Regions from separate parts of the Streptomyces sp. NPDC002698 genome, predicted to be linked through region 2. Evidence: riboswitches for the same ligand, from Rfam matches in the RefSeq annotation. Region 2 holds a riboswitch; each other region holds the start of a gene.
The links. A riboswitch is a leader RNA that binds a small molecule or an ion and turns the genes downstream of it on or off. The one in region 2 is predicted to bind S-adenosylmethionine.

Region 1 (6,476 bases), on a different contig from region 2:
TGGTGGTGGGGGGCCGGGCGGCGGCCGGGCCCGCCGGCCGCGCCGCCGCCGTGGGGGGGGGGGCGGGGGGGGCGGGGGAGCCGCCCGAGCCGCGCGACCGGGTCGCCGTGGGGGACGTCGATCCGGCCGAGGCCCCCGGGCCGGGAACCGCGGTCCCCCGGGAACCGGCGGCGGTCGAGGCCGCCGTGTCCCCGGTACCGGCCTGGTGGCCGGGCCGGAACACCACGGCCGCACAGACCAGAGCACCGGCCGCGACCAGGGCGACCGGGGTGAGGGCCCACAGCGTCCGCCGGCGTCCGCGCCGTCGCGCGGCCTGCCTCGTTTCCTTCATGCGCGTTCCGTTCGGGGGATCGAGCCGGTGATGTGTCCATCAGTGGCCGCCGGAAGCGGAAAGGTTGCCGCCCGTTCCCCGGAGATCTCTCCTGCGGGCCGTGCCCGGACCGGGTCACGTCGACCGCGCGCGGCGGATCCGTTTCCGGCCCCGGGCCTGGCCCGGCACCTCGACGAGGTGATGGGTCAGGGCCGCCAACGGCAGCAGCACGGCGAGGAACGCCGCTTCGAGTACGGGACTGTCGCGGCGGTACCGGCCGATCACACCGTCGCTCACCGCCAGCAGGGCCGGATGCACCAGGTACACCGAGTAGCTGACCGTCCCCAGCCAGGTCAGCGCGCGCGGAAATCTCCGGCGGCGCAGCGCGAGGGCCACACCGAAGGTGAGTACGGCCAGCAGGAACGCGGTGATCCAGCCGCGCCGTGCGAAGTGGGCCGCCGCGCCGTGCCCGTACGCACTGCCCACGGCGCAGATCAGCACGACGGCGGCGGTGCGGGCCGCGCACGGCCAGGTGATCTCCCCGCCTTCCGCCCGCCGGACGGCGGTGCCGAGGAATATCACGGCCAGGATCACCAGGCCCTCCCAGAGGGGAACGGTGCCGTTGAAGGGGACCAGGACCAGCGCGAGGACGCCTCCCGCCACGGCCCCCGGCACACGCAGCGCGGACGTCGCGGAACTTCCGCAGAGGACGGCGAACACCAGCGCCGTCGCGGCGAGCGCGACGAGCGGTCCGGTACCGACCGCGGACGAGAGCGCCGACGCCGGCGGCACGAACGCCGCCGTCGCGCTCACGGCGGCCAGCGCTCCCAGAACCACCGCGACCGTCGCCGAGCGCCGGTGCAGCCGGACCGTGAACAGGGCGACGACCAGCAGGTAGAACGCCAGCTCGTACGACAGCGTCCACAGGACGAGGACGACACTCGGCGTCCCCAGCAGTTCCTGGAGCAGGGTGACGTGCGCGACGGCCACCGTGACGGGATTCCGCCCGTCGAAGCGAGCCCCCAGGTGCGCGACGCCCAGCAGATCCAGCGCGAGGACCGAGCCCACCACGGCGGCCCACAGCGGGTAGACGCGAAAGGCCCGTCCGATCCAGAAGGTCCTCACACAGTTCCGGCGCTCGAGCGAGGCGGGGATGACGTAGCCGCTCACCAGGAAGAACACCATGACGCCGTACCGGCCGATGTTCAGCTGGGGCATCAGCTGCCCACGGAACTCCGCCATGAAGGCGTACGACGAGTGGTCGACCGCCACGAGGAGCGCGGCGATCCCGCGCAGGGCGTCCAGCCAGCCCAGCCGCGGGGGACCGGCGGAGCCGCCGGACACGGGTGGACCTGACGCCGGGGACGGCCGGTGTGAGGGCGGCCGGGGAGCGGGAGGTGCGGGTTCCATGATGGTGCCTGCCTGGACCGGGTCCTGTGGGGTGACGGGTGCGCCGGGCCGGCCGGGAAGCGGGCGCGGGGCGGCCCGGTCCGCGATCCGCCGGCGCTCGGCTCGCGAGGCCTGGAATCCACATCGAAGTGCGGACACGCCGCGGCGCGGTACGGGACACGCCCTCAGGAGACGGCTTTCGCCGGGATTGCCTACGCGCCGGCCGGCCGCGTGTTCCGGCGACGCGCAGGCCGACCGGGTCGCGGAGCCCGCCGCGGATCTGTGGCCGGGCGCTGCCCGGCGTCGTGGGCTTCACGTGGACGCAGGGACCGGTCCGGCTTCTGGCGGCCCGGGGAGGAGAGCCGCGGCGGCGAGCGGTGGCATCGGGCATGCGTCGCATCCGGGGATGGGACAGAGTGATGCCATGGGCCGCCTGTGGATGACGTGGTCGCTGGAGGGTGTCGGATCGGCCGGCCAGAACGTCGCGGACGTCGAGGCGGCCTGCCGGGCCCTGATCGGTTCCGTGGAGCGGTCCCGGCGTGCCTTCGAGGTACCGGAGCCGTGGGAGGAACTCCGCGAGTCGGCGCTGCTCCTCCAGGAGCAGATTCTGGGGCCGGGGCGCGAGGTCCTGGGGCAGGGCCGGCACTGGGCCTCCACCCTGAGGGGCGTGAGCATTCTGCTGGTTCCGCGCGAGTGATCCGCGCGGCCGCCCGGGCCGGTGTTTCCGGCCCGGCGGCCGCCGTCCGGGCGAGGCCGTCGGCCTGCCCGGCACGCCCGGTTCCGGCGGGAGCGTCAGACGTCCGCCGCCGCCAGGGGCACCACATCACTACCGTGCCGGAAGGCGGGGTGATCGCCGAGACGGCGTACGTAGTCCAGGAGCCGGGGATGCGAGCGGAGGGCGTCGCAGGGGCCCAGCCCGGTGAGAGCCGTCCATACGTCCACGTCCGCCGCCGTGAGGGAGTCGCCCAACACGTAGGCGCTCGCGGCGAGTTGACAGTCCAGCAGTTCCAGGGCGGCCGCGAGTTCCGAGGCCGGGGCGGACGGGGTGACATCGCGGTCGAGCAGATCGCGGAGGGCTTCGATGTCGGCGGCGAGGGACGGCGGGCAGATCGCGGAGGGGCTCGTCGTGGCGTGACCGGAGAACAGTCCGGCCAGATCGCGCAGGATGGCGGGCGGGTGGTTGCTGACGATGCGTCCGCTCCACCGGTCGCACAGGGCGGGGGCGGTGAGCGGTCCGTCGAAGTGGTACTCGGTGGCCTCGTACGCGCGGCGCAGTGAGGCGAAGGCGTCGGGTGTCCGCGCGGGGTCCGCCAGGAGTGTGGTGGCGACCGAGTCCCGCAGGCCGAGCAGTTCGAGGGTGATGGCGATCCGCAGCGAGAACGGACAACTCCGCGACAGGTACAGCTCGTAGCGGTGTGGAGCCGGGTAGAAGCCGCCGGCGAGACCGGCACCGATGCGGCTGTCGACGCGGTGGGGGAGGGCGGACGGTGTCGCCGCCGGCTGGAGGCGAAGGGCCGAGGGGAACGAAATCTGCTCACAGGGGCGTGCGTCGGCAGTGCTGGACGTGCGCGAAACTGTCTCGGGCATGACTCTCCCTGGGGGAAGAAGGAAGCCGCCGCCGCTTTGTGGGCACCGGCGGCCGAATGCGGATTGACTGCGCTGGTCGCACCGGTCCGGATCGCACGGACCGGCAGCGGATCAGTAAGCGCTGGAGACACGCAACAGATCGATGTGCAGGCGCCTCGTCAAGCCGTTCCTTGGCATTCCCACCGGTCCCGACTCCGGGGCTCGCGAGACGCGAGACCGCACTTGCCCCGCCGCGCCGGCGGGACCCGGTCGTCACCCGGGGCACCCCGTCGCGGTGGAAGGGTTGCCTGTCAGCGGGCCGGGGCCGATGACCGACGGAGCGGGCGGACCCGCACCGTGGGCGCTGACAATCGTGACCGTCCATGCCAGTCTCGGTGCGCTCTGTTGCGCCGTCAAGAAGGCCGCACGCGCGGTCTCACCTGGTGGTCACCCGCATTGACATTGTTTTCGGGGCGGGCCTAACCTGCGGCCCACCAGGGGATGCCTTTTCGGCCGGAGTGGAAATGGTGACGGCGATGCACACAGCTGACGGGACGGCCGCATGGCGGCGCCTCGGCCGCGATGTGCTGTGCGCCGACCGCTCCGTGGACCTGCTGCGCGTCAACAGCGCCCTCTGTACGGGCGTGTGCCGCTCCCTCAGCCGAGGCTGACCGCCTCTTCGGGTCTTTGACGACCGCAGGCTGACGGCTCTTCGAGTCTTCGACGACCACCGCTGTCGCGATGTGTCCTTTCCCGTCCAGCCCCCGTTTCCACGTGTGCCCGCGCCTCGCCGCGTACTGAGCCGTCCCGCTCGGCCCGGCGCTGCCGCTCCGTGGTCCGGGGTGTCCGAATCCGCTGGAGCTCTCCATGAGTCAACCTCCCGGCAGCGCTGTGTCCTTGGGATCAGCGACGCCCGCCGAGGCGATCCCCCGTACCGGCTTCCCCGCCGCGCCCAAGCCTCAGGCGGCCCAGCGGGTCCTTCCGCTCCGGCGTCCCGGCCGCTGGATCATCACGGCCGTCGTGCTCGTGCTGGCCGCCCAGATCCTCCACGGCCTGGTGACCAACCCCTTCTACCAGTGGGATCGGTTCCAGTACTGGTTCTTCCGCCCGACCATTCTCGACGGCCTGCTCATCACCCTCGAAGTGGCTCTCTACAGCGCCGTGTTGGGATTGCTCGGCGGCATCGTGCTGGCTCTGGCCAGACTTTCCCGGAGCCCGGTGCTGCGCGCGGTGAGCTGGGTCTACACCTGGCTGTTCCGGTCGGTGCCGCTGATCGTGGTCCTGCTGTTCCTCTACAACTTCAGCGCGCTGTACCAGACGTTGAGCGTGGGCGTTCCGTTCGGGCCGGCCTTCTTCACCTTCGACGAGTCCCGCCTGGCCACCGACATGGCCGTCGCCGTCGTAGGACTGAGCCTGAACGAGGCGGCGTACGCCTCCGAAGTGGTACGCGGCGGCGTTCTCTCCGTCGACCAGGGCCAGCACGAGGCGGCCTCCGCCCTGGGACTGCCGAAGCGGTACCAGTTCGCGAAGATCGTCTTCCCGCAGGCACTGCGCTCCATCACCCCCAACTACGTGAACCAGCTGATCGGCCTGATCAAGGGCACCTCGCTGGTCTTCTACGTGTCCCTGCTGGACCTGTTCGGCTCGGTGCAGAGCATGGGCAGCACCTACCCCGGCGACATCGTGCCGCTGCTCCTCGTGGCCACCGCCTGGTACCTGATCCTCACCAGCGTCGTGTCCGTCATCCAGTTCTATGTCGAGCGGTACTACTCGCGGGGCGCGCTGCGCACCCTGCCGCCGACCCCGTTGCAGAAGGCGCGGAACGCTCTGCGTGACGTGCGGGCCCGGTTCCGGAGGGAGACGGCGATATGAGCGGCGAGACCCATCTGACGACAGTGAGGACTCGGACGGCCCAGGCCGCCGACGCGGCGGAAGCGGCGTCGGCCTCCTCCGCCCCGGCGGCGGGCGCCGCGGCGGCCGCCGAGAGCGCCGGAGCGCTCCAGGTCGAGCCGGCCGCGGTCGAGGTGCACGATGTGCACAAGTGGTACGGAGCCCAACGGGTTCTGGACGGTGTGGAGTTGACGGTGCGGCCCGGCGAGGTGACGGTCGTCCTCGGCCCGTCCGGCTCCGGGAAGTCCACCCTCCTGCGGGTGATCAACCACCTGGAGAAGCCCGAGATCGGCCATGTGAGCCTGAACGGTGAGCTCATCGGCGTACGCAGGCACGGCGACCGTCTCAAGGAGCTGAGCGAGCGGGCCATCCTGACCCAGCGCAGCCGGATCGGGTTCGTGTTCCAGAACTTCAACCTCTTCCCGCACCTGACCGTGCTGGACAACGTGGCCGCCGCTCCCGTGGCGACCGGGCGGCTGTCCAGGGCCGGGGCGCGGGAACTGGCCCGCGATCTGCTCGCCCGGGTGGGCCTGGCCGACAAGGCGGCCGCCTACCCCCGGCAGCTGTCGGGCGGTCAGCAGCAGCGCGTGGCCATCGCCCGCGCGCTCGCCCTGCGGCCCGGAGTCATCCTCTTCGACGAACCGACGTCGGCGCTCGATCCCGAACTGGTCGGCGAGGTCCTCGCCGTCATCAAGGATCTGGCCCACAGCGGCACCACACTGATCATCGTCACCCACGAGATCGGCTTCGCCCGCGAGATCGCCGACCGGGTGGTCTTCATGGACGGCGGCCGCATCGTCGAACAGGGCCCGCCCGAGCAGGTGTTGGACCATCCGCGAGAAGCGCGCACCAGAGAGTTCCTGAGCAAGGTGCTCTGACCGCTGCCTCTCGACGCACAGCGAGAAACCCCTCGCCGAGGTGCTCCCGCCTCACCGCCCCGACCCGGGGCGGGGGCGACTCCTCCCCGATTCGGCGGCCCGCCGGGACCGTTCCCCCACACCTCTCACCGCACACCCGATAAGGACAGTCATGCCCACCTTCAGCCTGAACCGCAAGGCCCTCCGCGGCGTCGCCGCCACCGCCGCCGTCGCCTCCCTCGCGGCCTCCCTCGCCGCGTGCGGGGGAGACAGCGACGCCGCCACCCGTACGCGGACCGACGCGGCCGGCACCGTGACCGTGGGCGCGCTCTCCAACGGGGCCGCCAAGGAGACCGTTCTGAAGGTCTCCGAGGTGAAGTCGATCAGCGATGAGCTGCCCAAGTCCGTAGCCGAGAGAGGCACGTTGGTGGTGGGGATCGGCGCACTGCCCGCCGGGTCACCGC
Region 2 (6,476 bases):
GCTGCGAGAGCTGGCCGAGCAGCCGCAGCCGCTGCTTCTCCAACGGCATCTGGGGATAGCCGGTCTTGGTGACGTTGTAGCCGTCGACGACCAGATGCGCCTGGGGCAGCGCGAGCAACTGGTCCAGGATCGCCGGGTCGTTCTCGGACAGCGCGCGGGCGGCGATGTCCTTGGGGGTCATCCGTCCGGGCTCGACCGCCTCGACCGTCTCCGCGGGCCGCACCGAGACGGGAGGCAACGCCAGTTCCCGGCGCAGCCCCTGGGCCGCCTCCAGCACGGTGTCGAGCAGCAGCCGCACCCGCATGTCCTCGACGCTGCGCCCCTCCCGGGCCGCCTTGCGGGTGGCCTCCAGGGCCGCCTCGGCCTCCGAGAGACGCGCCTTGAGCCGCCGCGTCTCGCTCTCGGCCGCGGACACCTGGGTCTGGCTCTCCGCCTTCGCCCCGTCCGTCTCGGCCTGGAGCTTGCGCAGGGCCGCCTCACCGCGCTTGACGTCGCTGAGGGCCCCGCGCAGCTTGCGGTGAAGCGATTCCGCTTCCTTGCGGGCCGCTTCCAGTTCCGCGCGCAGCCGTTCGGTCTCGGCACGCGTCTGCCCGCGGGCCTCCTCGAGTTCCGCGCGCAGCCGGTCCAGTTCGGCGCGGCTCTCCTCGCCGGCGCGCTCGGCGTCCGCCCGCAGGGCCTCCTCGCCCGCGGCGGTCACCAGCTTCACCCAGCCCGCGGGACGCACGACATAGGCCGCGGCCGCCACGTCCAGCGGATCCGCGGCCGGGGGCGGCGCGCCCGAGTCGAGAGCGCCGACGAGCTCCGGCTGGGCCTCTCTGAGCTTCTCGGCGATGCGCTGTCTGAACAGCGGGTCCGTCTCCAGCGCCGAGGCCATCGCGTTGCCGGCGAACTTGGCGCGGCGATTCGGGGCGAACCGGGCGTACTGCCGCAATTGCGTGGGCAGTTCGGACACCGTCAGCCCGCCGAAGCCGTCCGAGACGATCTGTACGACGCGTCGGCGCACGCCGTCGGGCAGCGGACGGTCGAGCACCTCGGCGGTGCCGTCGTCCGGCTCCCCACCCGTGGTCTCCACCATCCGTTCACCCCAATATCCGTGCGGGGCCCGCTCCCTCAGGAGCCGGCGCCCGGCCTGTCCACCAGTTCGACCTGATCCACCGCGTTGCACCAACGGCACCGCACCGACTCGATGGTCTCACTGACCACCTCGCGCTCCTCGACCCTGGGCTCACCGGCCAGGTCCAGGTGCACATACTCGACGACCTTCGACGAGCGGGTCACGTCGAAACGTGTGAGGTTGCCGCAGAGGGCGCAGCGCCAGCGGGTCTTGGCGTCGGGCAGGGGAACTGTCATAGGGCAGCCGCTTTCCTTCTCGTGTCCGTCCGGCGCCGGTTTCCCGGTGCTATGGCTCGTAACCCTACGGCCTGGCGGGTACTCGACGCTCGGCTGTCCACGGCGGCGAGGCGGTCTGTGCGCATCGGTGCGGTTACGTCATGCTCTGCACCATGATCGGCAATTGGAGTGCGACGGTCGTCAGGGCGCTGCGGGGCCGGTCGACGCCGGTGACGTACGCACTGATCGTCCTGTGCTGTCTGATCTTCGTGATCGGTCCCGCCTCGGGTCTGGATCCCGCGTACGGCACCGGGGACGAGCTGCTGGTCGCGCAGCGGGCCTATTTCCGCCGCTGGGGCGTGGTGCCGGCGGCCCTGTTCGGCGGGGCCCCCGGCGAGGCGCTCACCCCCGCGACCGCCCTGTTCATCCACGGAAGCTGGCTCCATCTCCTGGGCAACATGCTCTTCTTCTACGTCTTCGGGCTCATGACCGAGGAGCGCATGGGCCATCTGGAGTTCGCCCTCTTCTACCTGGGCTGCGGCTATCTGGCCCTGCTCGGCTACGCCGCCGCCAACGCGACCTCGCAGCAGTCCCTGGTCGGGGCCTCCGGGGCGATCTCCGCGGTGCTCGGCGCGTTCCTGTACCTGTTCCCCAGGGCCCGGGTGACCAGTCTCTTCCCGTTCCTGTTCTTCCTGCCGCTGCGGTTCCCCGCCTGGGTGGTGCTGCCGTTCTGGTTCACGCTCCAGTGGCTGGCGGCCGGCCGCAGCTCCCCGGGCCCCGGAGTCGCCTATCTGGCCCACCTCGTGGGCTTCTCCCTGGGTTTCGTCTACGCGTGGGCGCGGTTCCGGCCCCGAAGGCCGCTCGCGCCCGTTCGGGGGGGTGCTGCCGGGGCCCCGGTGGAGCGGCCGGGCCAGGTGGACCGCGAGTAGGGTGAGATCCCCAGCAGCGGCCCCCTAGGGAGAGAACCAGCCGTGATCACCGCGATCGTCCTCATCAAGACCAGCGTGGACCGGATCCCCGAGATCGCCGAGTCGATCGCGTCCCTGGAGAGCGTCAGCGAGGTCTTCTCCGTCACGGGTACCTACGACCTGATCGCCATGGTCCGGGTCCAGGCCCACGACGACCTGGCGGACGTCATCCCCGGCAAGATCAGCAAGATCCCGGGCGTCGAGGCGACGGACACGCACGTGGCGTTCCGTACGTACTCCCAGCACGACCTGGAGGCGGCGTTCGCGATCGGTCTCGACTCCTGACCGACGCGGCACCGCCTCCGGGCGAAGCCGCCGTGGGCGTCAGACCGCCGGGACGCAGCGGCCGTCCTCGGTGCGGTACCGCCAGCGCGCGCCGTCCCTGACGAGCTCGCGCACCGCGCGGACGAAGCGCTCGACGTGCTCGTCGGGGGTACCGGCGCCGAAGCTGACGCGGATGGCGTTGAGGGATTTCTCCCCGGGCGCCGCCTCGGGGGCTCCGCACTCCCCCTGGGTCTCCGGGGCGCTGCCGAGCAGCGTGCGGACGAGCGGGTGGGCGCAGAAGAGGCCGTCGCGCACCCCGATGCCGTACTCGGCGGAGAGCGCGGCCGCGAAGTGCGAGCTGTTCCAGCCCTCGACGACGAAGGAGATGACGCCGACCCGCGGGGCGTCGTCGCCGAAGAGGGAGAGGACCCGGACCTCGGGGACCTCGGCGAGGCCCTCGCGGACGGTGCGGATCAGGTGCCGCTCGCGGGCGAGCAGGTTGTCGAAGCCCTCGTCGGTGAGCGCCTTGCAGGCCGAGGCGATCGCGTAGGCGCCGATGACGTTCGGCGAGCCGGCCTCGTGCCGGGCGGCGCTGTCGTGCCACTCCACGTCCACGCCGCCGTCCGCGCGCCGGGTGACCTTGCGGCTGGCCCCGCCGCCCGCGAGGTAGGGGTCGGCCTCGCGCAGCCAGTCGGAGCGGCCCGCGAGGACACCGGAGCCGAAGGGCGCGTACAGCTTGTGCCCGGAGAAGGCGACCCAGTCGACGTCGAGGTCCTGGACCGACACCGGGTGGTGCGGGGCGAGCTGCGCGGCGTCGAGGACGATGCGGGCGCCGTGGGCGTGCGCGGCGGCGGCCAGCTCCCGCACCGGCCACAGCTCCCCGGTGACGTTCGAGGCGCCGGTGACGCAGACCAGGGCCGGGCCGTAGGGGTCGCGGGCGGCGAGGGCGTGCTCCAGGGTGTCGACGGCCTCGGCGGGGGTGCGCGGGGCGTTCAGGTAGGTCACCCGGGCGTCGCGCCAGGGCAGCAGCGAGGCGTGGTGCTCGGTCTCGAAGACGAAGACCTGGCAGTCGGCCGGGAGGGCCGCTGCGAGCAGGTTGAGCGAGTCGGTGGTGGAGCGGGTGAAGACCACCTGGTCGCCGGCGCGGCAGTCGAGGAACTCCTCGACGGTCCTGCGGGCGTTCTCGAAGAGGTCGGTGGAGAGCTGCGAGAGGTAGCCGGCGCCCCGGTGGACGCTGCCGTAGTAGGGCGCGTACGCGGCCACGTCGTCCCACACCCGCTGGAGGGCGGGTGCGCTGGCGGCGTAGTCGAGGGCCGCGTAGGTCACCTCGCCGCCGGTGACGAGCGGGACGGTGACATCCCGGCCGAGAACGGGCAGGGGGGCACAAACGGTCTGGTCGGCGGCAACGGTGGAGACAGACATGGCGAGCTCCTGTGAGAGGCAGGCGGGATCACCGCGCGAGCTGGCCGCCGGGAGGCAGGGCTGGGCTCGGCGCGGGAAAAGGTGAAAAGGGTGTGCGGAGGCGGGGCTCTACGCCCTAGCGCATTCGCTTGCTCACAGAAGGCTCCCTCGAACGACCAGGACCCCTGGTTGCATCCGCCCGACGGGCGGGAGGGGTCCGCGCTTGCCGTAGGCCTCGCTGCCTACGACCTGGTCTTCACCCGGGGCACCCCGCCACGGACGGAGGGTTGCCGGACAGCCGGCCGGGGCCTGATGGCTGTCACTCATGACCTGGTACAGCATCTTGCCAGAGGATCTTCCACGCGCAAGGCGCAGTCCGGATTCTGGACTGCGCCTTACTCCGTGTCACCGGTGGATCAGGCGTTGCTGGCGGCCACCCAGCGCTCCAGGGTGCGCTTCGCGGCACCGGAGTCGACCGACTCGGCGGCTTTCGCCATTCCGGCGCGGAGCTGGTCCGCGAGCGGCGCGCCGGTCGGCGACAGGGCCACCAGGGCCGCCGCCGAGTTCAGCAGGACCGCGTCCCGTACGGGCCCCTGCTCGCCGTCCAGGACGCGCCGGGCGACCTCCGCGTTGTACGAGGCGTCGGCGCCGCGCAGGGCCTCCACCGGGACGATGTCGAGCCCGACGTCGCGGGGGTCGAAGCGCTCCTCGGTGACCTTGCCGTCGCGGACCACCCAGACGTGGGAGCCCGCGGTGGTGGTCAGCTCGTCGAGGCCGTCGTCGCCGCGGAAGACGAGCGAGGAGTTGCCGCGCTCGGCGAACACGCCCGCCACGATCGGCGCCATCCGGGGATCGGCGACGCCGACCGCCTGGGCCTTCACGCGGGCCGGGTTGGTCAGCGGTCCGAGCACGTTGAAGGTGGTACGGATGCCCAACTGCCCGCGGGCCGCCGCCACATGACGCAGCGCCGGGTGGAACTTGACCGCGAAGCAGAAGGTGATCCCGGCCTCCTCGGCCACCGCGGCGACCCGGCTCACCGGCAGTTGGAGATTGACGCCGAGCTTCTCCAGGACGTCCGACGCCCCGGACGCGGAGGACGCCGCCCGGTTGCCGTGCTTGACGACCTTGGCGCCGGTGCCGGCCACCACGATCGAGGACATCGTGGAGATGTTGACGGTCTTCGCGCCGTCGCCGCCCGTTCCGACGATGTCGACGGTGTGTCCGGGCACCTCGATCACATTGGCGTGCTCGTACATCGCCCGGACGAGTCCGGTGATCTCCTGGACGGTCTCGCCCTTGGCCCGCAGGGCCACCACGAACCCGGCGATCTGCGCGTCGGTCGCCTCGCCGCGCATGATGCGGTCCATCGCCCAGGCCGTGTCGTCCGCGCTCTGGTCGCGGCCTTCGAGCAGGCCGTTCAGTACCGCGGGCCAGGAACGGCCCGCCGCGGTGTCGCCTCCAGCGGGGTTCACAGCGCTCATGGTCGCTCCTGGGTTCGTGGGTCACGCGGTCGCGGGTGACACGGGTCGTGGGTGACGCGGGGTGGATCCCCCCGCACCACCGGGTGAGTCCACCCTATCCAGCCCGGAGGACGGCAAAGAGCCCCGTCCATGTCATGGACGGGGCTCCAGCCGTGGCGAACAGCCGGGGATCAGTGGTGGCCGTGGCCGCTCGTGATCTCCTTGTACTCCTCGACGGTGGGCTTGGGGATCTGGCCTTCCTCCCCGTAGAAGCCCTCGCTCATCTTGGCGCGCAGCTTCTGCGTGCCCGAGACCTTGCGCTCGACACCGTTCTCGTCGACCGTCGGGCCGATCTCGACCGGCTTGTACTGCTCGTGCGCGGTGAGCGTGTGCAGCGCGTCCTGGCTGAGCGGCTCGTGGACCTCGATGAACTCACCGTGCGGCAGGCGCTTGATGATGCCCGACTCGCGGCCGTGCAGCACCTTGTCCCGGTCCCGGCGCTGGAGGCCGAGGCAGATCCGCTTGGTGGCGATGAAGGTGAGCACCGGAACGACGAAGAACGCGATACGCACGAACCAGGTGATCGAGTTGATCGACAGGTGGAAGTGCGTGGCCCAGATGTCGTTGCCGCCGCCGACGAGCAGGACGAAGTACCAGCTGATCCAGGCGGCGCCGAACCCGGTCCGGGTCGGGACGTTGCGCGGGCGGTCCAGGATGTGGTGCTCGCGCTTGTCGCCGGTGACCCAGGACTCGATGAACGGGTAGACCGCGATCGCGACCAGGACCAGCGGGAAGATCACCAGCGGGATGAACACGCCCAGGACGAGCGTGTGGCCCCAGAGGTTGATCTCCCAGCCCGGCATGACACGGATCAGGCCCTCGGAGAAGCCCATGTACCAGTCGGGCTGGGCGCCCGTGGACACCATGTCCGGACGGTACGGACCCATCGCCCAGATCGGGTTGATCGAGGCGATCGCCGCGATGACCGCGATGACACCGAAGACCAGGAAGAAGAAGCCTCCGGCCTTGGCCATGTAGACCGGCAGCAGCGGCA
Region 3 (6,476 bases), on a different contig from region 2:
GCCCAGCAGCAGCGGGGCGCACCGCGGCGAGGTGATCAGCTCGTGGACGTCCCGGTCGGTGAGCGGAGCGAGGCGGGCGGCGTGGTGCAGGACTCCGTGGGCGACACGGCCGAGCTGGAGCCCGAAACGGCCCTTGTCGCGCCGGGCACCGACCACCAGCAGACCGGCGTCGCGGGACGCGTCCAGGAGGACATGGCGGGCCGGTCCCTCGACGGTGCGGCGACGCAGATCCACGTCGGCCGGCACGTCCTCCAGCGCCTCGCCGAGCGCCTTGACGGCCTGCTCCTCGTGCAGCCGCGCGGGCTCACCGGCGAGCAGCGGGTGGTCCACGCTCTCGTGCGCGGGGCAACGCCAGGCCCGTACGGCGTCCAGGGGTGCCCGGCGCAGCCTCGCCTCCTCCACGGCGAACCGCAGCGCCGCCGACCCCTTGCCCGTGCCACCGACACCCACGACCACGCGGCGCGCGGGCGCGGCGCCGACCTGGTTGTCGTGGCAGCCGCGCAGCACGACGACCGGGCAGTCGGCGTACGCGGCCACCGCCAGACTGACGGAGCCGAGCAGCGTCTCGACGAAATCGCTGCGGCCACGGGTGCCGAGGACCAGCGCGGAGGCGTCGCGCCCTTCCCGCGCCAAGGCGTACTCGGGCTCCTCGGCCAGGATCTCGGCCGATACGTCGAGGTCCGGGTGACGCTTCAGGACCCGGCGGAGGCCGACCGCCACGATGTCCTCGGCGCCGACCGCCACGATGTCCTCGGCACGGACCTCTTCGAAGGGTTTGTGCTCCGCGGCGAGCGCCGTGCCCTCGTAGCGCTCCCAGAGGGAGGCGTAGACCACACGCAGGGGGACACCGCGCAGCGCGGCCTCGTCGGCCGCCCAGTCCGCGGCCCGCAGACTCGGCTCCGATCCGTCCACGCCGACGACCAGCGGGGCCTCGCGGGAGGGGAGGGTGTCCGCGGGGGCGGCTTCCTCCGCCGCGCCGGGCCCGGAGTCGGACGCGGCCGCGCGGTTCCCGCGCGGGGAGGACGGGCGGAGACCGGAGCCCTGGTGCGGGTGCTCGTGAACGGCCATGGCGGAACCCCTTCGGGAACGGTCGGATCATTGCCTGACCCGTCTCACCGTCGTCCCCCGCGACGCGCGGCACCCGATGCCGAAGGGCCGGCGCCGTGGGGCCGAACGGCCCTTCGTCCGAGGCCTGTTGGCATCCGTTCCGCCGTCCCGGCCAGGGCCGCCGTCCGTCACACCACACTCACCGGATGCCGCACCACCGCGCCGAACAGGTATCCCTGTGTGTTCGGTACGGCGGTGTCCGGCTGGGTCCGGCCGGCTGTGTCCGTGGCGCGCGCCAGCAGGTGGGTGGCGCCGGGTGTGTCGGGGCGCCAGCCGAGCGACCACCGGGTCCAGGTGCCGGTCCGGGGCCGGTCGTGCAGCCGGGCGGGCCGCCAGTTGGCACCGCCGTCCGTACTGACGTCGACCTTGGTGACGCCTCCGGCCCCCGACCATGACCGTCCGTGCAGGACGTGCCTGTTTCCGGCCGTGAACGTGGCCCCGCTCGCCAGTTCGAAGGCGCTCTTGGTGGCCTGCCGGGTCAGCGGAGCGCTCCCGCCCTCGGGGTGGGCGGGGCCGAACAGCCGGTAGAAGGTGGTGTTCCAGGGCGAGTAGAGCGGCTGTGCGGACACTTCGATGTCGCCGACCCACTTGATCGACGCGATCCCCACCCAGGAGGGCACCAGCACCCGCACCGGATGACCGTGGTCGTACGGAAGCGGTTCGCCGTTCATCTCGTACGCGAGCAGTACGTCGTCCAGGGCTTTGGCCAGCGGCAGCGGACGTCGTACCCGCCCCAGGCTCTCGCCGCCGCTGACGTACTCGGCGTCCAGACCGCGCGGCTGCACGTCCACGGCGCGCGGGGACAGCCCCGCCCTGCGCAGCACGTCGCCGAGCCGCACCCCGCGCCAGCGGGCGACGCCGATCGCTCCCAGGGTCCACGCGGTACCGGTGACCGTCTCCCCCTGTTGCGTCGTGTAGTAGGAGCGGCCGTTCCCGGCGCATTCGACGAACGCGGTCCGGGTGACGGCCGGCAGTGCGCGCAGATCGTCGTACCCGAACTCCACCGGACGGTCCTCGCCGTGGTTGCCGCGCAACCCGCTCCCCCACAGCCGCAGCCGCCAGTCGTCGGCGTTCAGGACGGGTGTGGCGGTGTGGTTGCGCACGAAGAACAGTTCGTTGGGGGTGTGGTGGCCGGTTCCGCGCAGCGCCTCCCACCGGGTCTCGGCGTTGGTGCCGCGCTCGATGAACCACTCGGCGGGCAGCGGCTTGACGATCGGCCTGTCGGCGGCGCGGGCGGGCTGCGGGGTGCCGAGTGCGGTTCCGGCGGCGGCAGCGGTGAGCAGGGTGAGCAGCCGGCGGCGGGTGACCCCCTCGGCTCTGGCCTCACCCGCGAGCCACTGGCGCAGCCTGCGGCGGTCGTACTCGGTTTCGTAGCGGCGACCGACGGGGGTGGGCGAAGGCATGGCGGGTCCTCGTCATGACGGGGCGAGAGGAACGAGAGGGCTCGGCACAAGTCGGCGCGGGCGTGCGCGAGGTCGACCGGTATGCGCTCTACCGGCTTGTCCGGAGCGGAAGTTCGCGGAAGCGCGTGATCAGCCGGTCGTCCGACACAGCGCGGCGGCGACGCGGACGAGGTCCACGGCGCGGCGGCGGGTCAGTGGCTCCGACATCGGCATGGCGGGATGAAAGCACACGGGGCGGAAGGCGTCAACGGAGCACTCGTGCCGGTGAACCAGGCGTCCGGGCACGTCGGTTGGCGTGGCCGGCGTGGCGGCCGCGCCCCCGCGATCCCGCACCTGACCGGCGGACCTGCGCGAAGGTGTCCGTTCCCGAACGCCGGATCTCCCCCACCGTGACGGCGGCCGGCCCGTGCCCCCGGCACGACCGCGGCCTACCCCGTGTCGCCCGACATGTCCGCGGCCGGCCCCGGGTCGCCGACATGACGGGCGGCCGGCCGGTGCTCTCCGGCGGAGTCCGGTGCCGCCATTGACGTACGTCAGAACCGCTCCGTACGATCACGAACGGCATCGAGTGTCAGCGTCAAGCCCTGGCTTGCTGACCGGCAACCCTCCCGCGCGGTGGGGTGCTCCAGGTGAAAGCCCGGCGGGATCAGCGACGATCCGCGCAAGCGCGTGGCCCCATGACCGGGGCCGGAGATGGGGGGAGGACCGTTATGCGACACGGTGGTGGCCCTCGTGCCTCCTTCTCCGTCGCCATGGTGTTCTCCCGGCTGGCGCGCCGGCGCCACATCGATCTGAAGCGCTCGACCAGCTGCTTCTGTCAGGCCTGACGGCCCTTTCCGCAGCGGAGCGCTGACGGGCCTGCCCGCCGAGGGTCCCCGTCCGTGACCGGCGATCGGGGTATGTGTCCCCGCCCGGGTCCCGCTTCCTCCCGCTCCTCCTGATCCTTCGGATCCACCTTCCGACTGGCCCCTGTCCGCAGGGCATCACCCCCGTCACGGCACCGCGCCGGCCGGGCCGGCACGCCTGTGCGTGGCCGTGCCCCGCGCGGTGTCACGTGCCTGGCGACACCATGAGGAGAACCCTCCGTGAGAGCACTTCCGGACTTCAGATCTCCCCGATGGGCGGCGCTCACCGCCCTTCTCACCACCAGTGTGCTGCTGACCGCCTGCGGGCCGGGCACCGGCGGCTCCGGCGCCGGTGGCGGCAAGCCGCGTTCCGGCGGGACCCTGACCTTCGCCGTGGGGTCGGACGCCGGCTGTGTGGATCCCCAGCAGGTCGGCAGCAACGACACGATCTACTCGGTGCGCCAGGTCGTGGACTCCCTGACGGACCAGGACCCCAGGACCGGCAAGATCGTGCCGTGGCTGGCGAAGAGCTGGGACATCAGTGCCGACGCGACCTCCTTCACCTTCCACCTGCGCTCGGGTGTCACCTTCAGCGACGGATCCCCGCTGACCGCCCAGGTGGTCAAGGACAACTTCGACGCGGTGCCGCGTCTCGGTGTCCTGGGGACCCTGGCCGAGGGCTACCTGAGCGGCGTCAAGAGCACCACGGTGGTCGACCCGCTCACCGTCAAGGTCACCTTCCAACAGCCCAACGCCCAGTTCCTGCAGGCGACTTCCACGCATTCCCTGGGGATCGAGTCGTCGGCGAGCGCGAAGAGGTCACCGCAGCAGAAGTGCAGTGACGGGGTCATCGGATCCGGACCCTTCGTGCTGAAGCGGTACGTGCAGAACCAGTCGATCACCCTGGCCAAGCGCCACGGCTACGCCTGGGGTTCCTCACGGTGGGACAAGAAGGGCGAGGCGTACCTGGACGAGCTCGTGTTCAAGGTCGTGCCGGAAGCGGGCGTGCGCGCCGGCAGTCTCCGCTCCGGCCAGGTGGACGCGATCGGCAGTGTGGGCCGGGCCGACGAGGCGGCGCTCAAGGGCGGCCAGGTCACCCTCCAGAGGCGGGCCAACCCCGGCATCGTCTTCGGACTCGGCTTCAACAACGCGCGGCCCCTCCTGAAAGACGCCAGGGTCCGCCGGGCGATCCTGTCCGCCATCGACCGCGAGCAGATCGCCGACACCGTCTTCCCCACCGGCACCCGGGCGGCGACCAGCGTCCTCGCGCACACCACGCCCGACTACACCAGCCTCGCCCCGGACCTGGCCTTCGACGCGGCCAAGGCGAAGTCCCTGCTGGACGCGGCCGGCTGGAAGGCGGGCGGCGACGGCACGCGCACCAAGGACGGCAGGAAGCTGAGCCTGACCATCGACTGGGTTCCCAACGCGGCCACGAATCAGCCCGCGTTGGAGCTGATACAGCAGCAACTGAAGGCCGTCGGGGTCCAGGTGACCCTCAAGCAGCTCCAGCTCACCCAGCTGACACCGACACAGCAGTCGGGCGAATTCGACGCGACCTGGGGGAACATCACCCGCGCCGACCCCGACATCCTGCGCAGCTCCTTCTCCACGAAGCTGGCCAACTTCTACCGCGTTCCGGCGAGCGGCCTGGACAGCACCCTGTCCGCGCAGGCCGCGACCACCGACCCGGCGGGGCGCAGCAAGCTCGTGGCCCAGGCACAGCGGTCGATCGTGCGCGACGCCTACAACGTGCCGGTGGTGGAACTGCAGACCCAGCTGGGCCTGTCCACGAAGGTGCACAGCCTCGCCTTCGACGCCTCCAGCCGGATCCAGCTGCACGACACGTGGATCGGCTGACCCGTGCGCGGTTACGTGCTCAAACGGCTCGCGCAGGCGGTCGGGGTGCTGTGGGCGGCGTACACCGTGTCGTTCCTGGTGCTGTACTACCTGCCGGGCGACCCGGTCACCGCGATGGCCGGTGCCGGGATGGACTCGGGGCAGGTCGATCCCCGGCAGATCGCCGCCCTGCGGCACGAGTACGGCTTCGACAAGCCGGTGCTCACGCAGTACGCCGAGTACCTCGGCCGGGCGGTGCGCGGGGACTTCGGCGACTCGGTCGCCACCGGCCGCCCGGTCGCCTCGACACTGGCCGACGCGCTGCCCCAGACCCTCCAACTGACGGCTTCGGCACTGCTGTTCGCGGTGGTCCTCGGCGGCGGGCTGGCGGTGGCGGCGACGTACACCACACGGCGCTGGCTGCGGCAGCTGCTGCTGTCGCTGCCGCCGCTGGGAGTGTCCGTCCCGACGTTCTGGGTGGGACTCCTGCTCGTCGAGGCGTTCTCCTTCCGGCTGCGCTGGTTCCCCGCGTTCGGCAACGACGGGCCGAAGGGGCTGGTGCTGCCGGCACTGACCCTCGCGGTCCCGACCGGCGCCCTGATCGCGCAGGTGCTGGCCAAGAGTCTGCTCACCGCGCTCGACCAGCCGTATGTGGAGACCGCCCGCGCGAAGGGCGCGGGCCGATGGCGGGTCCATCTGCGGCACGCGCTGCGCAACGCGTCCCTGCCGGCGCTGACGGTCGCCGGCCTGCTGGTGGGGCAGCTGATCGCCGGTTCGGTCGTCGTCGAGACGGTGTTCTCCCGTGACGGCCTGGGCCGCGTGACCGCGGCGGCCGTCACGGCCCAGGACATCCCGGTGGTCCAGGGGGTGGTGGCGTTCGGCGCACTGATCTTCGTGACGACGAACCTCGTCGTCGACCTGGTCTATCCGCTGCTCGACCCCCGGATCGTGGTGGCCTCGGACAGAAGGGCACGCATCGCATGAGCCAGAGTCTTGTCGACGACCCCGCCGAGGCCGCGCCCGGTCTCGTCCGGCCGGTGGGCGCACCGCCGGATCCCGCACCGGGAAGCCGCGTCCGCGTACGGCGGGTGCTGCGGTTCGTGCTGCGCCGGCCCGGTCTGCTGCTGTCCGCCGCCGTCCTCGTGCTGGTGGTGCTGGCCTCGTTCCGGCCGCGGCTGTTCACCTCTCGCGACCCGCTGAAGGGGGTACCGGCGCAGAACTTCCGCGGCCCGAGCGGCGCGCACTGGTTCGGCACGGACGAGCTGGGGCGCGATGTGTTCTC

Region 1: another riboswitch for S-adenosylmethionine. It lies ahead of ACFYW9_RS22480 (putative leader peptide); the one in region 2 lies ahead of ACFYW9_RS17360 (aminotransferase class V-fold PLP-dependent enzyme).
Region 3: another riboswitch for S-adenosylmethionine. It lies ahead of ACFYW9_RS14565 (ABC transporter substrate-binding protein); the one in region 2 lies ahead of ACFYW9_RS17360 (aminotransferase class V-fold PLP-dependent enzyme).

Annotation. Positions count from the first base shown of each region.
Region 1 is NZ_JBIAQM010000015.1:198,889-205,364, reverse strand. Features, by position in the region: partial or broken gene ACFYW9_RS22500 (hypothetical protein) at 1-331, opposite strand, end outside; gene ACFYW9_RS22495 (acyltransferase family protein) at 446-1,654, opposite strand; gene ACFYW9_RS22490 (hypothetical protein) at 2,106-2,396, shown strand; gene ACFYW9_RS22485 (glutathione S-transferase C-terminal domain-containing protein) at 2,492-3,286, opposite strand; gene ACFYW9_RS22480 (putative leader peptide) at 3,398-3,463, opposite strand; SAM riboswitch class IV at 3,500-3,644, opposite strand; gene ACFYW9_RS22475 (hypothetical protein) at 3,802-3,936, shown strand; gene ACFYW9_RS22470 (amino acid ABC transporter permease) at 4,133-5,137, shown strand; gene ACFYW9_RS22465 (amino acid ABC transporter ATP-binding protein) at 5,134-6,033, shown strand; gene ACFYW9_RS22460 (transporter substrate-binding domain-containing protein) at 6,185-6,476, shown strand, end outside.
Region 2 is NZ_JBIAQM010000010.1:235,067-241,542, reverse strand. Features, by position in the region: gene ACFYW9_RS17380 (NYN domain-containing protein) at 1-1,075, opposite strand, end outside; gene ACFYW9_RS17375 (hypothetical protein) at 1,111-1,350, opposite strand; gene ACFYW9_RS17370 (rhomboid family intramembrane serine protease) at 1,503-2,258, shown strand; gene ACFYW9_RS17365 (Lrp/AsnC family transcriptional regulator) at 2,301-2,582, shown strand; gene ACFYW9_RS17360 (aminotransferase class V-fold PLP-dependent enzyme) at 2,622-3,983, opposite strand; SAM riboswitch class IV at 4,177-4,293, opposite strand; gene trpD (anthranilate phosphoribosyltransferase) at 4,379-5,443, opposite strand; gene ACFYW9_RS17350 (cytochrome bc complex cytochrome b subunit) at 5,614-6,476, opposite strand, start outside.
Region 3 is NZ_JBIAQM010000008.1:127,026-133,501, reverse strand. Features, by position in the region: gene ACFYW9_RS14575 (universal stress protein) at 1-1,068, opposite strand, end outside; gene ACFYW9_RS14570 (sulfite oxidase) at 1,236-2,510, opposite strand; SAM riboswitch class IV at 3,071-3,184, shown strand; gene ACFYW9_RS14565 (ABC transporter substrate-binding protein) at 3,596-5,215, shown strand; gene ACFYW9_RS14560 (ABC transporter permease) at 5,219-6,178, shown strand; gene ACFYW9_RS14555 (ABC transporter permease) at 6,175-6,476, shown strand, end outside.